One region of the Sodalis sp. RH14 genome, then DNA from elsewhere that is predicted to be linked to it. Evidence: predicted binding sites of a transcription regulator. Region 1 holds the regulator's gene; each other region holds the start of a gene.
The links. The regulator CRP, encoded in region 1, controls carbon source genes, mostly activating them, when cyclic AMP is high. The targets are predictions, from matches to a motif close to ATGTGANNNNNNTCACAT.

Region 1 (4,516 bases):
AGTCCTGGCGGGCATTAACGAAAGGCACGATCGTTTCGTCAGCGCGCTCCAGGCGATTGACGACAAATATCAGGTATTTTCGGATGTGCGCGGCATGGGCCTGCTGCTGGGCGCCGAACTGCGGCCGCAGTTCCATGGCCGGGCGCGCGAGTTCCTGCACGCCAGCGCCGCGCAGGGCCTGATGATCCTCAACGCCGGTCCGGACGTCATCCGTTTCGCGCCGTCGCTGGTGGTGGAGTTCGCCGATATCGAACAGGGCATGGCCCGGTTTGAACAGGCGGTGGCGCAGGTTATCGCCGCCAAACCCTAAGGCGCGCGGCGGGAGACTAATGGCTTAACCGGCGCGCCAGCCAGTTGCCGTGCTGCGGCCGCTGGCGCCAGGCTACCGATGAAATCGTATGCATCACGCCCAGATGGAACAGAATACGCCGCAGATGGCGTTCCATCAGGGTGCCGGGCAGCTCCGGCGTTTCGCCGGCGGCATCCATCACCGGGCTGTCTGAGCTTGGGCCGTCATATTCCAGCCGTTGCTGGCAGCGCTGCAGCGCCACCTCGCAAGAGGCCAGGTACTTTTGCGCCAGCGTCGGCGTCAGCATGTAGTGATCCCGCGCCAGGATGGTCATGGCATTGATGTGCTCGACGATGAACTGGCTATGGGTCACCCATAAACGCATATCGGTCAGATAGCGCGAATTAAACGCCGGCTCCCGCATCGCCTGGCTAAGCGACGTAAACAGCGCGTTGTGCGCCTGGTTGACCTTCATGCGCGCGTAGGCCAGCGCCGCCGGCTCGGGGGCGGGTTGCAGCAGCAGTCGCAGCGCGTCCTGGTCCCGCTCCAGCGCCAGATGGGCGTTTTTGCGCAGCATACCGCTTTGCCACTGCGGCCATAACCACAGCATGCCGCCGAACGCCAGCATACAGCCGATCAGCGTATCCACCAGCCTGGGCACCAGGAAATGCGCGCCGTTCAGCGACAGTAGCTGCAACGTATACACCGCGGTCACCGTCATGCCGATCATCGCCAGGCCGTAATTTTTGCGCAACACCAGGTAAGACGCCAGCGTCAGGAACAACATGCACAGCAATACCGTGCCGTCGCTCAGCCTGAATTGCAGCGTGCCGGCGGCAATCACCAACCCCGCCAACGTGCCCAGGGCCCGATGCTGGATCCGCACCCGGGTGGCGTTATAGCCGTTCTGGCTGACAAACATCACCGTCATTAAAATCCAGTAGGGTTTGGGGAGATCCAATACCAGCCCCAGGCTGCTGCCGATGGCCAGCATAATCCCAAGCCTTGCCGCGCTGCGCAGCGCCATGGATTTAAAGGAACAGTAGCTGACCAGCGCATGCCAAAACGACAGCCGCTGCTGGTTGTCGGCCATCAGGTCGCGGCGGTAAAGCGGGCGCTGGGTACGCAGCAGCCGGGCGATACGGCTGAAATGGTAATAACAAAACTGTCCGACCGGATTATCCGGATGCCGGTCGGCAATTTTTTCCAGGGCCGACAGCGCGGTGGCCATGTTAAAACGCCCCGGCTGCCGGTGATAGAGAATATCATCCGCCAGTACCCGCAACCGCGCGGCAATCAGCCGGGCGTTATAGCGGATAACCGCCTCGGCGTGGCTTTGCGCCACCAGTTTTTGTACTTCGTCCGGCTGGTGCAGGCTGACGGCGATATGCTCCTGCAAATCCAGCGCCACCTGGAAAGAACGCAGCAGGCGTTTGTACTGCAGCTGATCATTGGCCGACAGCATATAAAGCTGCTGGTATACCTGGGCAATCAGATCAATCACCGCCTGCTGGCGGGCAAACAGCGGCGGCAGGGCGGTTTCCGGATCGGTATGCTGTGTCAGCAGGGTATATTTCGCCTCGATATAATCCGCCAGCTCCCGATACAGCAGGCTAAGCGATTCCCGCATCGGCTGCTCCTTCCACAACCGGAACCACAGGGCGTTGAACAGCCCGTACCAGGCGGTGCCGGCAATATACAGCAGCGGCGGCACGGCGGGCGGCACATTGCCGGCCAGCCCCAGGGTAAAGATGGCGGCGATAAGCGCGGCGGGCAATAAACGGCCGTGCAGCGGGCTGATTTCACCGGTAACGCCGAACAGCAGCGCCAGGCCGAGCATCACCAAGGGCAACGGCACCGGCACGGCCAACAGCACCTGGATCAGCACGCTGCTCAGCGCGAACAGCACGCCGCCGACGGCCAGTCGCTTGAAAAACCGTTTATGCAGGGTATCGAGGCCGGCGATATTGCAGCAGGCAGGGACCAACGAAAACAGCAGGCCGTTTTGCAAGCTGCCGAATAACAGGCCGGCGGCCACCGGCAGGCATAGCACGATGGTTTGCCGCAGGGCATAGTTTACTTCAGGGTGGTAGATTAACCGGCGCCACATACTGTCAGCAAAAAAAGCGTGGTACGAAGCACCACGCCTGTATAACGGGGCTATCAGCGCGTGCCGTAAACAACAATGGTTTTACCGTGCGCGGATATAAGATTTTGATCTTCGAGCATTTTAAGAATACGTCCTACCGTCTCGCGGGAACAGCCGACAATCTGGCCGATTTCCTGACGGGTGATTTTTATCTGCATGCCGTCGGGGTGGGTCATGGCGTCGGGTTGTTTCGCCAGGTTCAACAGGGTTTGCGCTATGCGTCCGGTAACGTCCAGGAATGCCAGGTTGCCGACTTTTTCCGACGTTACCTGTAAACGACTGGCCATTTGCGCCGACAGGCGCATCAGGATATCCGGATTCACCTGAATCAGCTGCCGGAATTTTTTATACGAAATCTCGGCGACTTCACAGGCGGTTTTCGCCCGTACCCAGGCACTGCGTTCCTGACCTTCCTCGAATAGGCCGAGCTCACCGATGAAATCTCCCTGGTTAAGATAGGAGAGAATCATCTCTTTGCCTTCTTCATCCTTAATCAGCACCGCCACGGCGCCCTTAACGATGTAGTAAAGCGTTTCAGCCTTTTCACCCTGATGTATAAGTGTACTCTTCGATGGATACTTATGAATATGGCAATGAGACAGGAACCATTCGAGAGTCGGGTCTGTTTGCGGTTTGCCGAGAACCATTCGCTGTTATCCTCTTTTGTCATCGCTATCCCAGGTTCGGGACATCGTATTCCCTGTTACGGCGCTTGTATTATTCACTCTGACTCCGCGTTTAAACGGAGCGACGTAAGGGAACTTATTAGGGTCTGGTAATGTGATGTTCCGATCGATCTCTTGCCCTTTCATTATCATGAGGCCGATCCAGCCTTGTTTTTAGCATAGGTTTGAAGCAGTGTCTTCTGTTGTCTTGCTTCAGCATGAAGTATGTTCAGTAACATTGCCAGTTTTCCAACAAAAATGTAGTCTGCTGGAAAGCTTTTCATCAGGAGTATCATAATGCAGGCACGGGTCAAATGGGTAGAAGGGTTGTCTTTCATGGGCGAATCCGCCTCGGGCCACCAGGTTTTGATGGATGGGAACGCGGGCGAAAAAGCGCCCAGCCCAATGGAAATGGTATTGATGTCGGTCGGCGGCTGCAGCGCCATTGATGTGGTATCGATTTTACACAAAGCGCGGCAGGACGTCCGGGACTGCGAGGTCAAACTCACCTCCGAGCGCCGCGACGAGGCGCCGCGCCTGTTTACCCATATCAACCTGCATTTTATCGTCACCGGCGCCGGGCTGACCGACAAGGCGGTGGAGCGGGCGGTGACGCTATCGGCGGAAAAATACTGCTCGGTCTCACTGATGCTCGGCGCGTCGGTCAATATGACCCACAGCTTTGAAGTGCGCGACGAACACCACGCCCCCGCCGCCTAACCGGCCCGCCAACACCGCACTCAAACCCGGCGTGTTCAAGGGAGAGCGCGCCAATGGGGTCGAATCGGGCATGGTTTCTCTGCCCGACCGAGCGCCCCATGGCACGGTATGCCCGCCAACACCGCACTCAAACCCGGCGTGTTCAAGGGAGAGCATGCCGATGGGGTCGAATCGGGCGTGGTGTTCCCGCCCGACCGAGCGCCCCACGGTATGCTAGGCCCGCCAACACCGCAGCGAATCCTGGCGTGTTCAAGGGAGAGCATGCCGATGGGGTCGAATCGGGCGTGGTGTTCCCGCCCGACCGAGCGCCCCACGGTATGCTAGGCCCGCCAACACCGCAGCGAATCCTGGCGTGTTCAAGGGAAAGCATGCCGATGGGGTCGAATCGGGCGTGGTGTTCCCGCCCGAGGCCTCGAGTTTACTTAATTTCCTTTCCTTCCAGCAACTGCTGTACCAGCGGCCCCATAATCAGCTCCATCGCCAGCCCCATCTTGCCCCCGGGCACCACCAGCGTATTAATATTGGAAATAAAGGAGCCTTGCAGCATCGCCAGCAGATAAGGCAGGTCGATATGCGCCAGGCTACGGAAATGAATAACGACAAAACTTTCGTCAAGTGAGGGAATCGCCTTGGCGGCGAAAGGGTTCGACGTGTCGACGGTCGGCACCCGCTGGAAATTGATATGGGTGCGGG
Region 2 (4,516 bases), 510 kb from region 1:
GCGGAACAGGCCAGGACGATACGTTTCATAGGTATTCCTCTTATTTATCTTCGTCATCGAGCGTTAACGCCAGGGTGCGGGTAGCGCTTAAGCGGGCGAACCAGGCGGCGGATTTTTTCGGCTGCCGGCGCAACTGTTGCTGCAGGTCGATTTCAATCAGACCATAGCGGTTTTTAAACGCGTTCATCGGCGAAACATTATCGGTAAACGCCCAGAGCATATAACCCAGGCAGCGCGCGCCCTCCTCCCGGGCTTTTAACGCCCAGTACAGATGTTCGGCGATAAAGTCGATGCGGTAATCATCCTGGATCACGCCGGCGGGGTCTTTAAAGCGTTCCTCATGTTCAACGCCCATGCCGTTTTCGGCGATAAACCAGGGCATATCCGGATAATCGCGGTTCATCCGCTGCGCCATGTCATAGACAATCCGGGGATGGATTTCCCAGCCGCGCGAGGGATTCATCCGCCGTCCCGGCAGCTCGAACGGCTCATAATAATATGCCGGATGGAACGGGGTATTGTCATTCCACTGGCGGCTGGGGGCCTTGACCCGATGGGGATAATAAAGATTAATCCCCACCTCATGCACCGGATAACGGCGGATAATGTCCAGTTCCTGCGCGTCGTAATGCCACTCGACCCCATGGCGGCGCAGCAGCTCCATTAACTCCGGTGGATAGACGCCCAGCAGCAACGGATCGAGAAATACCCGGTTATAAAACAGATCGTAGAGATGCGCCGCCCGCTGGTCATGGGGAGCGCTGGAACGGGCATAAGTCACCTCCGGATTAAGGATAACCCCGAGCGATCCGCCGCCGCGCCGGTAGCCTTGTTCTTCAAACAACTGTACCAGCCGGGCGGTGGCGAGGATTTTATGATGGTTCCACTGCATCCATTTATGGGTATTCTGTTCATAGGGATAACGCAGGGCATCCAGGTAAACCCGGGTCTGCACCACAATCGGCTCGTTAAAGGAAAACCAGCGCTTCACCTTGCCGGCATAACGCGCGAACACTTTTTCCGCGTAGCGGACAAACAGTTCCACCACCCGCTTCGACTGCCAGCCGCCATGGCGTTCCAGCAGGCAGGCCGGCAGCTCGTAATGCTCCAGGCAGATCATCGGCTCAATACCCTGCCTGATCATCTCATCAAGAAAATTATCGATATAGGCCGCATAATCCTCATCGACAATCACCTGCTCGTGATCCACCAGGAAACGCGACCAGTTGATCGAGGTGCGGTAATGCGTCAGCCCGGCCTGCTTCATCAGCGCCACGTCTTCGGCGTAGCGATGGATAAAATCGGTGGCCACCGCCGGGCCATAGCCGTTATGCCAGACGTGGCGGTCCTGCTGGTACCACAGGTCGAGATAAGAATCCTGGCCCGGCTTCTTGCCGCTCCAGCCCTCGGTTTGCCAGGCGGACGCCGCGGCGCCCAGGATAAAATCCGCCGGGATGGCGATGCTAACCTTGCTCATGTCCGTCCTCACGATGACTTAAGGGTTTGCGCGCGGGATGCTTCGCTCATTTCCGCCGCCAGCTGCGCCTGGTCCGCGCGGCGCGACGCCACCTGGACAAAAGGCAGATAGATCAGGAACGACACCACGATGCAGCACAACTGCGTAATCACCGCGCCCATCGATCCGGCGGTGGACAGCCAGGCGTTAATCAGCGGCGGCGTGGTCCAGGGCACCATCACCACCGCCTTGTCGGCAAAACCCAGGCTGGTGGCGAAATAGCCGATGGTGCCGGTGACCAGCGGCGTAATAATAAAAGGAATGGCCAGGATCGGATTAAGCATGATCGGCATGCCGAAGATCACCGGTTCATTAATATTAAACACCGAGGGACCAAGGGATAATTTAGCGATTTCTTTCATCTCCTTGCGCTTGGATGTAAACAATACCGCCATTAATAATCCGATGGTCAGGCCGGAACCGCCGATGCTCATATACACATCCCAAAACGGCATGGTAATGATATTGGGAATATCCTTGCCCTGTTCAAACGCGGTCATATTGACGGTAATGGCGCCGAGCAATAAAGGTTCGCGAATCGGCTTAATCATTTGGTTGCCGTGAATGCCGATGACCCAGAACATCTGGGCGACGAACATCAGCACCAGGATGCCCGGCAGGCTTTGCACCACCGATTCCAGCGGCTGCTGTACCACCTTATATACCGCATCGTACAGATACATGCCGGTCACGCGCTGGAAGACGAACCCAAAGGTCGCCAGCAGCAGCACGGTAATAATGGCCGGGATCAGGGCGGTAAAAGACGCGGACACATTGGGCGGCACGGTATCCGGCATCTTAATGCGGAATTTATCCACCTTTTCCAGGCGCGAATAAACCTCCACCGATAAAATCGCCATAAACATGCCGAGGAACAGGCTCTTGGTATCCGAAAACTGCCGCGCCAGCACGTCCTTGACCACCATCATCTGGTCGCCGACCATTAACTGCAGCGTGGTCGGCGTGACGGCGATAAAACAAATTACCGCCAGCAGCCCGGGAAATAAGGTGCGTGACCCATTAAGCCGGCCCAGCTCAATACCGATTAGGAATACCGCGCCGATGGTTAAAAAATTCAGGGTGGCGTAGTTAATACTGCTCATAATAGGCTTAAGCGTCGCCAGCGGCGCGAAGAAACTAAAACTGGCGAGGCCGTTAACCGGATCGAGCACCATATTGGAGATCAACACCGAAAACGCGCCGACAATGATGACCGGCATTAAGGTAATAAATGCCGCCTTGATCGCCATAATATAGCGAAAGCTATTAAATTTAGTGGCAAACGATCCCAGAGAATCGATCATACGATCCTTAAATGACATGACACCACCTCATCATCAGTGAGTTAAGCCTATTGATATGCACGTTTGCCGGTAGCCGGCAGGTTTTATTGTGGGTTTGGCATACCAAAAACTAGCGTAACTGAATTTATTTTCTGTGATCATGCTCTCACAAGCCAACATTGGAATTCCAATATGATGAAATTACCAAATTTGGTATACCAATAGAGGTGGCGAATGGAAGATTTTGAACAAACTGTGATGGAATTGCTGATTAACGCCGGCGAAGCCCGTTCCGAGAGCATGAGCGCCATCCAGTCGGCGCGGGAACGCAACTGGGACGAGGCGCGGGAGAGGATGGACGCGGCGCGCCAGGCCTCGCGCCGCGCCCACGCCATCCAGACGCGGCTTATCGGGCTGGATGAGGGGACGGGCAAGGTGCCGGTCAATTTAATCATGGTCCACGCGCAGGATCATTTGATGACCGCCATGCTGTGCCAGGATCTGGCGCAGGAATTTATCCTGATGCGCCGCGAGCTGGCGGACCTGGCCGCGCGCTGATCCGCACGGGCCTTAAGCCGCGCCGGCGGCGAATGGCCGGCGCGGCCTGAAGCCCGCGGCCATGTCGGTGCAGAACGGTGTTTTAATTTTTAACACTCTTTTAGCGGCCAACCGTTGGCTTCGCCGCGGGGGGAGGATATGATGCGAATCACCACTTTCTTTTAACATATAAACTACCATGTCGTTTCATTCTCCTAAAGAAGTCGCAGCAATCGCTGTGCAAACGGGCGCCACCAAAAGCCGCGCGCCGCTCCCCTATTTACTGGTGCTCGGCTGTCTGGCCGGTGCGTATATCGCGATAGGTTTTATGCTGGATATCCATGTGACCGCCAGCCTGCCCGCCGACTGGGGGTCGTTCGGCGTCTTTTTAGGGGCGGCGGTGTTCCCGGTGGGGCTGGTGCTGACGCTTATCGCCGGAGGAGAACTCCTGACCGGCAATATGATGACGCTGCCTATTGCCTGGCTGGCGCGGCAAATCTCTTTTATGTCGCTGATACGCAACTGGTTCTGGATTACCGTCGCCAACTTTGCCGGCAGCATTTTGATTGCGTGGTTTTTCGGCCACGTGCTCGGCCTGACCGAAGGCGCGTTCCTGGCCAAAACCGCGGCCACCGCCCAGGCAAAGATTTCCGCCGATTTCCTGCACGCCTTTATTTCCGGCATCGGCTGCAACTGGCTGGTGAGCCTGGCGGTATGGCTGGCATACAGCGGCAAGGATGTGGCCAGTAAGATCCTGGGTATCTGGTTCCCGATCATGGCGTTTGTCGATCTCGGCTTCCAGCACGTGGTGGCCAATATGTTCGTGATTCCGGCGGCGATTTTTGCCGGGCAGGCGACCTGGGCGCAGTACTGGGGCAACTTCCCCGGCGTGTTCCTGGGCAACGCCGCCGGCGGCGCCATCTTTGTCGCGCTGGTCTATTATATTGCCTATCGCCCCATGGCGGCCGACACCGCGGCCGCGGCGCCGTTGCCGGCGGCCGGGCGCAGCAAAGCCTGAGTTCCCGGGTACCGCCGCACCGCCGGCGAAGACCCCGCCGTTTTGGGTTACAAGCGTTCCAGCGCCAGCAGCTCATCCAGCGTCTGGCGGCGGCGGATCAGGCGCGGGCGGCCCTGCGTGAACAAGACTTCGGGCAGCAGCGGGCGGGTATTGTAATTGGAT
Region 3 (4,516 bases), 820 kb from region 1:
CAGCACTCCTTGATCCAGCCAGGGTTCCATGGTGTAACGGCTTAAACCGAAACCGGCGACGGTATTGACCTCTTCATTCAGCAGGCCGCCTTTTAGCAATTCGCGTATCACAAGCTGGACGCCGCCGGCATCGTGGAATTGATTAATATCCGCCGGTCCGTTGGGGTAAATCCGCGACAGCAACGGCACGACGTCCGACAATTCGGAGAAGTCGTCCCAGTTAATGATAATGCCGGCGGCGCGGGCCATGGCGACCAAATGCATGGTGTGGTTGGTGGAACCGCCGGTGGTCAGCAGGGCGATAATGCCGTTGACGATCACCTTCTCGTCCACCAGCCGGCCAATCGGCAGATAGTTGCCGCTGTTTTCCGTCAGGCGCGTAACCTGTACGGCGGCGGCATCGGTCAAGGCGTCGCGCAGCGGGGTATTGGGCTGGATAAATGATGAGCCGGGTAAATGCAGGCCCATCATTTCCATGACCATCTGGTTGGAGTTGGCGGTGCCGTAAAAGGTGCAGGTGCCGGCGCTGTGATATGACGCCGCTTCGGCATCCAGCATGGCCGCGCGGTCTATCTTGCCCTCGGCGTAGAGCTGGCGTACGCGTACTTTTTCTTTATTCGGCAAACCGCTGGCCATCGGTCCGGCGGGGACGAATACCGCCGGCAGATGTCCAAAGGACAGCGCCGCCATCACCAGCCCGGGGACGATCTTGTCGCAAATCCCGAGGTATAAGGCGCCGTCGAACATATTATGGGATAAACCAATGGCGGCGGACATGGCGATGATCTCCCGGCTCATCAGCGACAGCTCCATGCCGTCCTGTCCCTGGGTCACGCCGTCGCACATCGCCGGTACCCCGGCGGCTACCTGGCCTACCGCGCCGACGCTGTGCAGGGCGTCCTTCAGGCGTTGCGGGTAATGCTCGTAAGGCTGGTGGGCGGACAGCATATCGTTGTATGAATTGATAATGGCGATATCATTGCGGGTCATGCTTTTCAGCGCCAGCTTATCATCGGGCTGGCAGGCGGCGAAGCCGTGGGCCAGGTTGCCGCAGGCCAGCTGCGACCGGTGAACCGTTTTGACGCGTGCGGCGTCGATGCGCGCCAGATAAGCGGTGCGGGTGGGTAAAGAACGGTCGATAACGCGTTGCGTCACCCGGGCTACGGTAGGATTCATATCTGCCTCACACTTAAGATTGAATGGTCAAGCCTGGCTCTTGCCGTCGGCGGAGCCTGGCTCAACAACGGAATTGGTGTCCCAGCCGCCGGACAAACCGTCGAATCGCTTTTTTTATAATGACAACCTATTGGTAGCGAAGCGGCCTGCCGGCTATTACAGCGATATTGTGAAATTGAATCGTTTCAGCTAAAAAAGCTTAAACAGCCGGATGCTCCCTCTGGAGATTACCGGCCGGGTATGACAATGATTATCCCTGGCATAACAAGCATAGTTGCTGTGCCGATCGCTGCTTAAGCGCGCGGGAGGTCAGCCGCCGTTGCCCCGATCTGTTCCTTGATGCAGCGCAGGGCATCGTTGATGACCCCGTCCACCGGCTGGTTGATATCCACCACCAGGACGTCCTTTTCATCGGCGCCCGGTTCTTCCAGGGTATCGAATTGAGTGACCAGCATTTGGGTCTTGAAGAAATGACCTTTGCGCGCTTTCATCCGGGCTTCTATCACATCGAATTCGCCCTTGAGATACAGGAAGGACAGGTTGGCGTTGCCTTCCCGCAGTCGATCGCGATAATGTTTTTTCAGCGCCGAACAGACGATAATGGAAATGGCGTTGGTACGTTGCATCGCAAACGCGGCATCATTGATTGCCGCCAGCCAGGGCGCGCGATCGTCGTCGTTAAGCGCCTGTCCCGCCGCCATTTTGTTGATGTTGGCGCGCGGATGCAAAAAGTCGCCGTCAAGGAACGCGGCCGATAGCTCACGGGCCAGGGCGTTGGCCACCACGGACTTGCCGCTGCCTGAAACGCCCATTAAAACGAAGATATGGTTAGCTGTTGTTGTCATCGTAAGGCTCCGTGGCCAGAAAAGAGTGTAGTGATGTTACCGGTAACATTATCCCGATTTTTGCTGCGGTTTCCAGATGCTTTGTCGTTTTTTCGCGCTAATTGTGATCTGCTTCAAATTAAAAATGTAATCTGAAACATTCTTTTTACATCGCACAGCATCGTTTCGGGCCAGACCGGTGGGATTTGAAAAAGTCTCATGCGCCTTCGGCGTCGATTGCCTGTAATTTATGCTAGGATGTTCTGCCTGTTTTGGCTTCATAAAAGATGATTTTTTCAGCGGTGGATGGGGTAATGGTGAACAATCGAGTGGACGGACTGCGCAGGCAATTAGCACAGCGCATCATGGTGCTGGACGGTGGCATGGGCACCATGATCCAGAGTTACCGGCTTGAGGAAGAGGACTACCGGGGGGCGCGTTTCGCCGACTGGCCAAGCGATCTGAAAGGCAATAACGATCTGCTGGTGCTGAGCAAGCCCGAGGTGATTGCCGCTATCCATCACGACTATCTGGCCGCGGGCGCCGATATCCTTGAGACCAACACCTTTAACTCTACCGCCATCGCCATGGCCGACTACCATATGGAGTCGCTGGTCGGCGAGCTGAATACCGAGGCCGCCCGGCTGGCCCGGCGCAGCGCGGACGAATGGACGGCGCGCACGCCGGAGAAACCCCGCTATGTGGCCGGCGTCCTCGGCCCCACCAACCGCACCGCCTCCATTTCGCCGGACGTTAACGATCCGGCGTTCCGCAACGTCAGTTTTGATCAGTTAGTGAGCGCTTACCGTGAGGCGGTTCACGCTCTGGTGACGGGCGGCGTGGACTTGATTATGGTGGAAACCATTTTCGATACCCTTAACGCCAAGGCCGCGATATTCGCCATCGAAACCGAATTCGAGGCCATGGGCGTACAGTTGCCGGTGATGATTTCCGGCACTATTACCGATGCCTCGGGCCGCACCCTTTCCGGCCAGACCACCGAGGCCTTCTATAATTCCCTGCGCCACGTCAAGCCCCTGTCCTTTGGCCTGAACTGCGCCTTAGGCCCCGATGAGCTGCGCCAGTATGTGGCCGAGCTGTCGCGCATTGCCGATTGTTATGTCAGCGCCCATCCCAACGCCGGATTGCCGAACGCCTTTGGCGAATACGATCTCGGCCCGGATGAAATGGCCGGGCAGATCAAGGAATGGGCCGTTTCCGGTTTCCTGAATATCGTCGGCGGCTGCTGCGGCACCACGCCTGCGCACATCGCCGCCATGGCGCGCGCCGTCGAGGGCATAGCGCCGCGCGTCCTGCCTGAACGGCCCATAGCTTGCCGTCTGGCGGGCCTGGAACCGCTGAATATCGCCAAGGATACGCTGTTCGTCAACGTGGGCGAGCGCACCAACGTTACCGGTTCGGCGCGCTTCAAGCGCCTGATCAAAGAAGAAAAATATAATGAGGCGCTGGCGGTGGCGTTGCAGCAGGTGGAAAGCGGCGCGCAGATCATTGATATCAACATGGATGAAGGCATGCTGGATTCCGCCGCCGCCATGGTGCGTTTTCTGCATTTGATCGCCGGCGAACCGGATATATCCCGGGTGCCGATTATGATCGATTCGTCGAAATGGGACGTCATCGAGCAAGGGCTGAAGTGCATCCAGGGTAAGGGCATCGTTAATTCCATCTCGATGAAGGAAGGCGAGGCCGCCTTTATCCACCATGCCCGTTTGGTGCGCCGTTACGGCGCCGCGGTCGTAGTGATGGCGTTTGATGAAGAGGGCCAGGCGGATACCCGGCAGCGCAAGATAGACATTTGCCGCCGCGCTTACCGCATCCTGACCGAAACCGTGGGTTTCCCGCCGGAAGATATTATCTTCGACCCCAATATTTTTGCCATCGCCACAGGGATTGAAGAACACAATAACTATGCCCAGGACTTTATCGGCGCCTGTGCCGATATCAAGGCCGAGCTGCCCCATGCGCTGATTTCCGGCGGGGTATCCAACGTGTCGTTTTCGTTTCGCGGCAACGAGCCGGTACGCGAGGCCATACACGCGGTGTTCCTTTATTACGCCATCAAGAACGGCCTGGATATGGGGATCGTCAACGCCGGCCAACTGGCCATCTATGACGACCTGTCCGATGAGCTGCGCGAGGCGGTAGAGGACGTGGTGCTCAACCGGCGCGCCGACGGCACCGAAAGACTCCTGGATCTGGCGGAGAAATACCGCGTTGGCAAAAACGACGACGATACGAAACAACAGCAGGCGGAATGGCGCGGCTGGCCGGTCAATAAACGGCTGGAGTACGCGCTGGTAAAAGGCATTACCGAATACATCGAAGCGGATACCGAAGAATCGCGGCAACAGGCGGCGCGGCCCATTGAGGTGATTGAAGGGCCGCTGATGGCCGGCATGAACGTGGTGGGCGACCTGTTCGGCGCCGGGAAGATGTTCCTGCCGCAGGTGGTCAAGTCGGCGCGGGTCATGAAGCAGGCGGTTGCCTATCTGGAA
Region 4 (4,516 bases), 2.2 Mb from region 1:
GGTGCGCTGGTGGTGGGCCTGGGCGGGCTGGGCTGCGCCGCGGCGCTGTATCTCACTGCCGCGGGCATAGGACGGCTCACCCTGCTGGATTTCGACATTGTGGCGCTGTCCAATCTGCAACGCCAGATACTGCACGACGATCGGCGCATCGGCATGGCTAAAGTCGATTCCGCCGCCCTTGCCCTGGCGTCGGTTAACCCCCATGTCACTATCGCCACGCGCAACGCCGCCCTGGACGACGAGTCGCTGACCGAGCTTATCGCGCAGCATGACGTCGTGGTGGATTGCACCGATAACGTAACGACGCGCGAGCAGCTCAACCGGCTGTGTTTTACCCGCCAGACGCCGCTGGTGTCCGGTGCGGCGATCCGTATGGAGGGGCAAATCAGCGTCTTTACCTACCAGCCCGGCGAACCCTGCTATCGCTGCCTGAGCCGATTGTTCGGCGCAGGCAGCCTCACCTGCGCGGAATCCGGCGTGATGGCGCCGTTGGTGGGCATTATCGGCTCGTTGCAGGCCATGGAGACTATCAAGCTGCTGACAGGGTTCGGCAAGCCGCCGGCCGGCCGGCTGGTCATGTATGACGCCATGACGCTGCAGTTTCGGGAGATGGTGCTGCCGCGGGATCCGCATTGCGCCGTGTGTGGGACGGCGTCGCCCGGCTGAGAGGGAAATCGCGTTTGGCGCGGGCGGCGTTGCTCCGGCGAACACTGCGCGGCAATAGGAGAAATGGAACGGCCCCGCGCAACCAGGGCCGGCGCTTAAAACGGCGTTTAAACCGTCATCAGCTTAGTTTAAACCCTGGCTGCGCAGGTAATCTTCATAGTTACCGCTGAAATCTATCGCTTTTTCCGGCGTTAATTCCAGGATGCGCGTCGCCAGCGAACTGACGAATTCGCGGTCATGGGACACAAATATCAGCGTCCCCTGGTACAGTTCCAGCGCCGAGTTCAGCGACTCAATGGATTCCATATCCAAATGGTTGGTAGGTTCGTCCATCAGCAGGATATTGGGTTTTTCCATCATCAGCTTGCCGAACATCATGCGGCCCTTTTCGCCGCCGGATAAGACGCTGACCGGTTTATTGATATCGTCCTGGCTGAACAGCAACCGGCCAAGGATGCTGCGCACCGCCTGTTCGTCGTCGCTGGGCTGTTTCCATTGGCTCATCCAGTCAAACACGTTAATGTTTTCGGTGAACTCGCTGGAATGATCCTGGGCATAATAACCGATGCTGACGTTCTCGGACCACTTGATGGTGCCGCCCACCGGCGGCAGCTCGCCCACCAGGCTTTTCAGCAGGGTGGTTTTACCGATGCCGTTGGGACCGAGCACCGCCATCTTTTCGCCCACTTCCAGCATCAGGTTTATTTTACTGAACAGAGGCGGCTGGCCGTCATAACCCTGGGTCAGCTGCTGTACTTCCAGGGCGTTGCGGAACAATTTTTTATCCTGCTCGAAGCGGATAAATGGATTCTGGCGACTGGACACCTTCACCTCGTCCAGCTTGATTTTTTCAATCTGGCGGGCGCGGGAGGTTGCCTGGCGTGATTTGGACGCATTGGCGCTAAAGCGGCTGACAAAGGACTGCAATTCGGCAATCTGCGCCTTTTTCTTGGCGTTGCCGGACATCAGCTGTTCGCGCGCCTGGGTGGACGCGGTCATATAATCGTCGTAATTGCCGGGATAGATGCGCAGTTCACCGTAATCCAAATCCGCCATATGGGTACAGACCATATTCAGGAAGTGCCGGTCATGGGAAATAATGACCATGGTGCTGTTGCGCTCGTTCAATACCTGCTCCAGCCAGCGGATGGTATTGATATCCAGGTTATTGGTAGGTTCGTCAAGCAGCAGAATATCTGGATTGGCGAACAGCGCCTGCGCCAGCAGCACGCGCAGTTTCCAGCCAGGCGCCACTTCGCTCATCGGACCGTAATGCTGCTCAAGAGGAATGCCGACGCCCAACAGAAGCTCACCGGCGCGCGCCTCGGCGGTATAACCATCCATCTCGCCGTACAGTACTTCGAGATCGGCAACCCGATAGCCCTGCTGCTCGCTCATCTCGGCCATGGCGTAGATGGCGTCGCGCTCTTCTTTCACCGCCCAGAGCTCGGCATGGCCCATGATGACGGTATCAAGCACGGTATACTGTTCAAAGGCAAACTGATCCTGGCGCAGCTTGCCCAGGCGTTCATTCGGGTCAAGGCTGACATGGCCGCCGCTGGGCACCAGGTCGTCCCCCAGGATTTTCATCAGGGTGGATTTACCGCAGCCGTTGGCGCCAATCAGGCCGTAGCGATTGCCGCCGCCAAATTTAACGGAAATATTTTCGAATAGCGGTTTGCTACCGAATTGCATGGTGATGTTGTTACAGATTAGCAAAAGGAGGTACTCTTCATTAAAAACGTGACATTAACCACATTATGCCACACTCCGCTGTAAAATTGCTCTCTCTGTGTGCACCCATGGCCATAAGCATTAAAATTGGCGTGCCCGGCGCGGCCCCGAGCCGGGTTAGCGCTCCGCGGCCCGCGTTCGCGGCCGGCAAAACGGCCCCTGATAGCCGCCACTTACGCGCCTCTTTCGGCCCGCTAACCAATATAAGGCATTATTATTTGATTTAATATTTTGTCATATTAACATCATCAATAAATATCAGGGTTGTCATATCATAAGGGTATACCTTATTTACCCGCCGAGCAGGATAAATACAGTGTCATTTCGCCAGCATCCCGCCAGGGCGACCGCTAATAATGCATAACCGATAAATAAGGGCGTCCCGTCAGGCAGGATAAAAGAGAGACACTATAGCGGTGTGGCATGCCATAGCCCATTATTCCCGGCTCACCATTGCCCTTCTTTAAAATACTGCTCTGGCGGCAGGAAGAATATAAAAACGCAGCTGCTCGATAAACAGCATGCGCGCCCTGATACGGGCCGGAGGGTGGATGGGCGATACGGGACAAGTGTCGCCGTCCAAGCAGGGAGGGCGCGGCCGGGATAAAAAAAAAGCATGGCTGAAATGCTCAGCCATGCTTATCATGTCCACACCGGGGTCGTTAACCGGAAAACCGGCGCCGCCCGATCGCAGAAGGGAAATTAGAAGCGGTAACCAACGCCTGCGATCCAGGTGCCAACGTCTACGCTGCGGATGCGGCTTTGTTCGTAGGAAACGTCAAACGCGACATTTTCCATCGGGTTGAACTGCAAGCCTGCGCCGTATGCTACGCCAACATCGCTGGTGCGGTGTGAATCGCGGCCGTCTTGCGCGTTGTCGGTAAATTGGCCCACGCCCATGCCGACTACGCCGTATACGCTGGCCCAATCGTTAATGCGGTAAGCCGGACCGGCGGTGATGCCGTAGTAAGTGCCTTTTTCGTAGGTGCCTTGTTCAGCCTGGTTCTTTTCCAGGTAGGTGAAGGAGCTGATCATGCTCCAAGGCGCGCTATCATCCATTTCATAACGGTACTTCAGGTTAAAACCCGATGCCTTGTTGATGACGCCCTGCATATCACCTTGGGCATAACCCGCGGAAACGGTGCTTTCGCCCGCAGTCGCCGAACCCGCCGCTACTGCCAATACACAAGCTAACGCTGAAAGACATGCAATTTTGTTCATAACCACCTCAAATGTGAATTTACGTCCTAACCATGAAAATATAACAAAAAGTAGCACGAAACTCTGCTTAATAAATGTTGTCCAAGTAAACGTATCGTGTAACATAAGTTTTCAAAGCTTTCTATCCCATTCATTTTACTTATGTTTTGTGCTATATGTCACAAATCAGACTTTACGTATCCTTACAACATATCCAGATTAATCCGAACTGAATGACTAAAAAATAGACCACTATCGTGCAATGCGCGTGATTTTTTTTCACAACCCATGTCGCCGCCCTCATATTTTCTGCTCATAAAAACCGCCACTACTATTTAATTATGTTATTACGGCATTCTGGAACACTAAATGCATCTCCCTTCAAAGCCGTTCTGCCTGATTTTCAGCGCCTGTTTCTGCGGCACGCTGTGCTGAACCAGAGACTTTTTGCTATAATAATTATTAGAGGCATTATTTTAAATGAAAACCATTTGTATTACCGGCCCGAAACAACAAAACGCGGTTGTGATGCCGGGAGTACTCTCATGGTTGATGTCTTTTATCCTGCTAAGCTGTTTAATGCGTTCAGCGGTGGCGACACTGAGAGGTATCGGCGATATGAGTGATAGGATGCAGGATTGCGAAACGCTGTTATACTTTATGCCTGAACGAAATTAATAATGATCAATTAAGAGGATGATTAATGATGAGTACCGCTAAACTGGTTAAAACGAAATCTTCCGAACTTATTTATACGCGTAACGATCTGGAAGAGTCGGTCAAGGTCTCCAGTATCGCGCTGTTAAACCGTCTGGTGATCGAGTATGTCGACCTGGCGCTGATCACCAAGCAAGCCCATTGGAACATGCGCGGCGCGAATTTTATCGCGGTACACGAAATGCTTGATGGTTTCCGT

Region 2: a site for CRP is predicted at 2,952-2,969, ahead of ACL2XQ_RS21445 (PTS sugar transporter subunit IIC). Genes of this name have one in related genera too.
Region 3: a site for CRP is predicted at 2,123-2,140, ahead of gntK (gluconokinase). Genes of this name have one in related genera too.
Region 4: a site for CRP is predicted at 2,408-2,425, ahead of ACL2XQ_RS06455 (ABC-F family ATPase). Genes of this name have one in related genera too.

Annotation. Positions count from the first base shown of each region.
Region 1 is NZ_CP178739.1:5,217,694-5,222,209, reverse strand. It holds gene argD (bifunctional acetylornithine/succinyldiaminopimelate transaminase) at 1-310, shown strand, start outside; gene ACL2XQ_RS23905 (YccS/YhfK family putative transporter) at 327-2,399, opposite strand; gene crp (cAMP-activated global transcriptional regulator CRP) at 2,453-3,085, opposite strand; gene ACL2XQ_RS23895 (hypothetical protein) at 3,253-3,441, opposite strand; gene ACL2XQ_RS23890 (OsmC family protein) at 3,401-3,823, shown strand; gene ACL2XQ_RS23885 (phosphoribulokinase) at 4,242-4,516, opposite strand, start outside.
Region 2 is NZ_CP178739.1:4,708,630-4,713,145, forward strand. It holds gene ACL2XQ_RS21435 (PTS sugar transporter subunit IIB) at 1-29, opposite strand, end outside; gene ACL2XQ_RS21440 (glycoside hydrolase family 1 protein) at 41-1,477, opposite strand; gene ACL2XQ_RS21445 (PTS sugar transporter subunit IIC) at 1,486-2,838, opposite strand; gene ACL2XQ_RS21450 (PTS lactose/cellobiose transporter subunit IIA) at 3,034-3,357, shown strand; gene ACL2XQ_RS21455 (formate/nitrite transporter family protein) at 3,536-4,354, shown strand; gene lysA (diaminopimelate decarboxylase) at 4,402-4,516, opposite strand, start outside.
Region 3 is NZ_CP178739.1:57,055-61,570, forward strand. It holds gene edd (phosphogluconate dehydratase) at 1-1,176, opposite strand, end outside; gene gntK (gluconokinase) at 1,470-2,021, opposite strand; gene metH (methionine synthase) at 2,315-4,516, shown strand, end outside.
Region 4 is NZ_CP178739.1:1,439,227-1,443,742, reverse strand. It holds gene moeB (molybdopterin-synthase adenylyltransferase MoeB) at 1-666, shown strand, start outside; gene ACL2XQ_RS06455 (ABC-F family ATPase) at 790-2,385, opposite strand; gene ompX (outer membrane protein OmpX) at 3,103-3,621, opposite strand; gene dps (DNA starvation/stationary phase protection protein Dps) at 4,307-4,516, shown strand, end outside.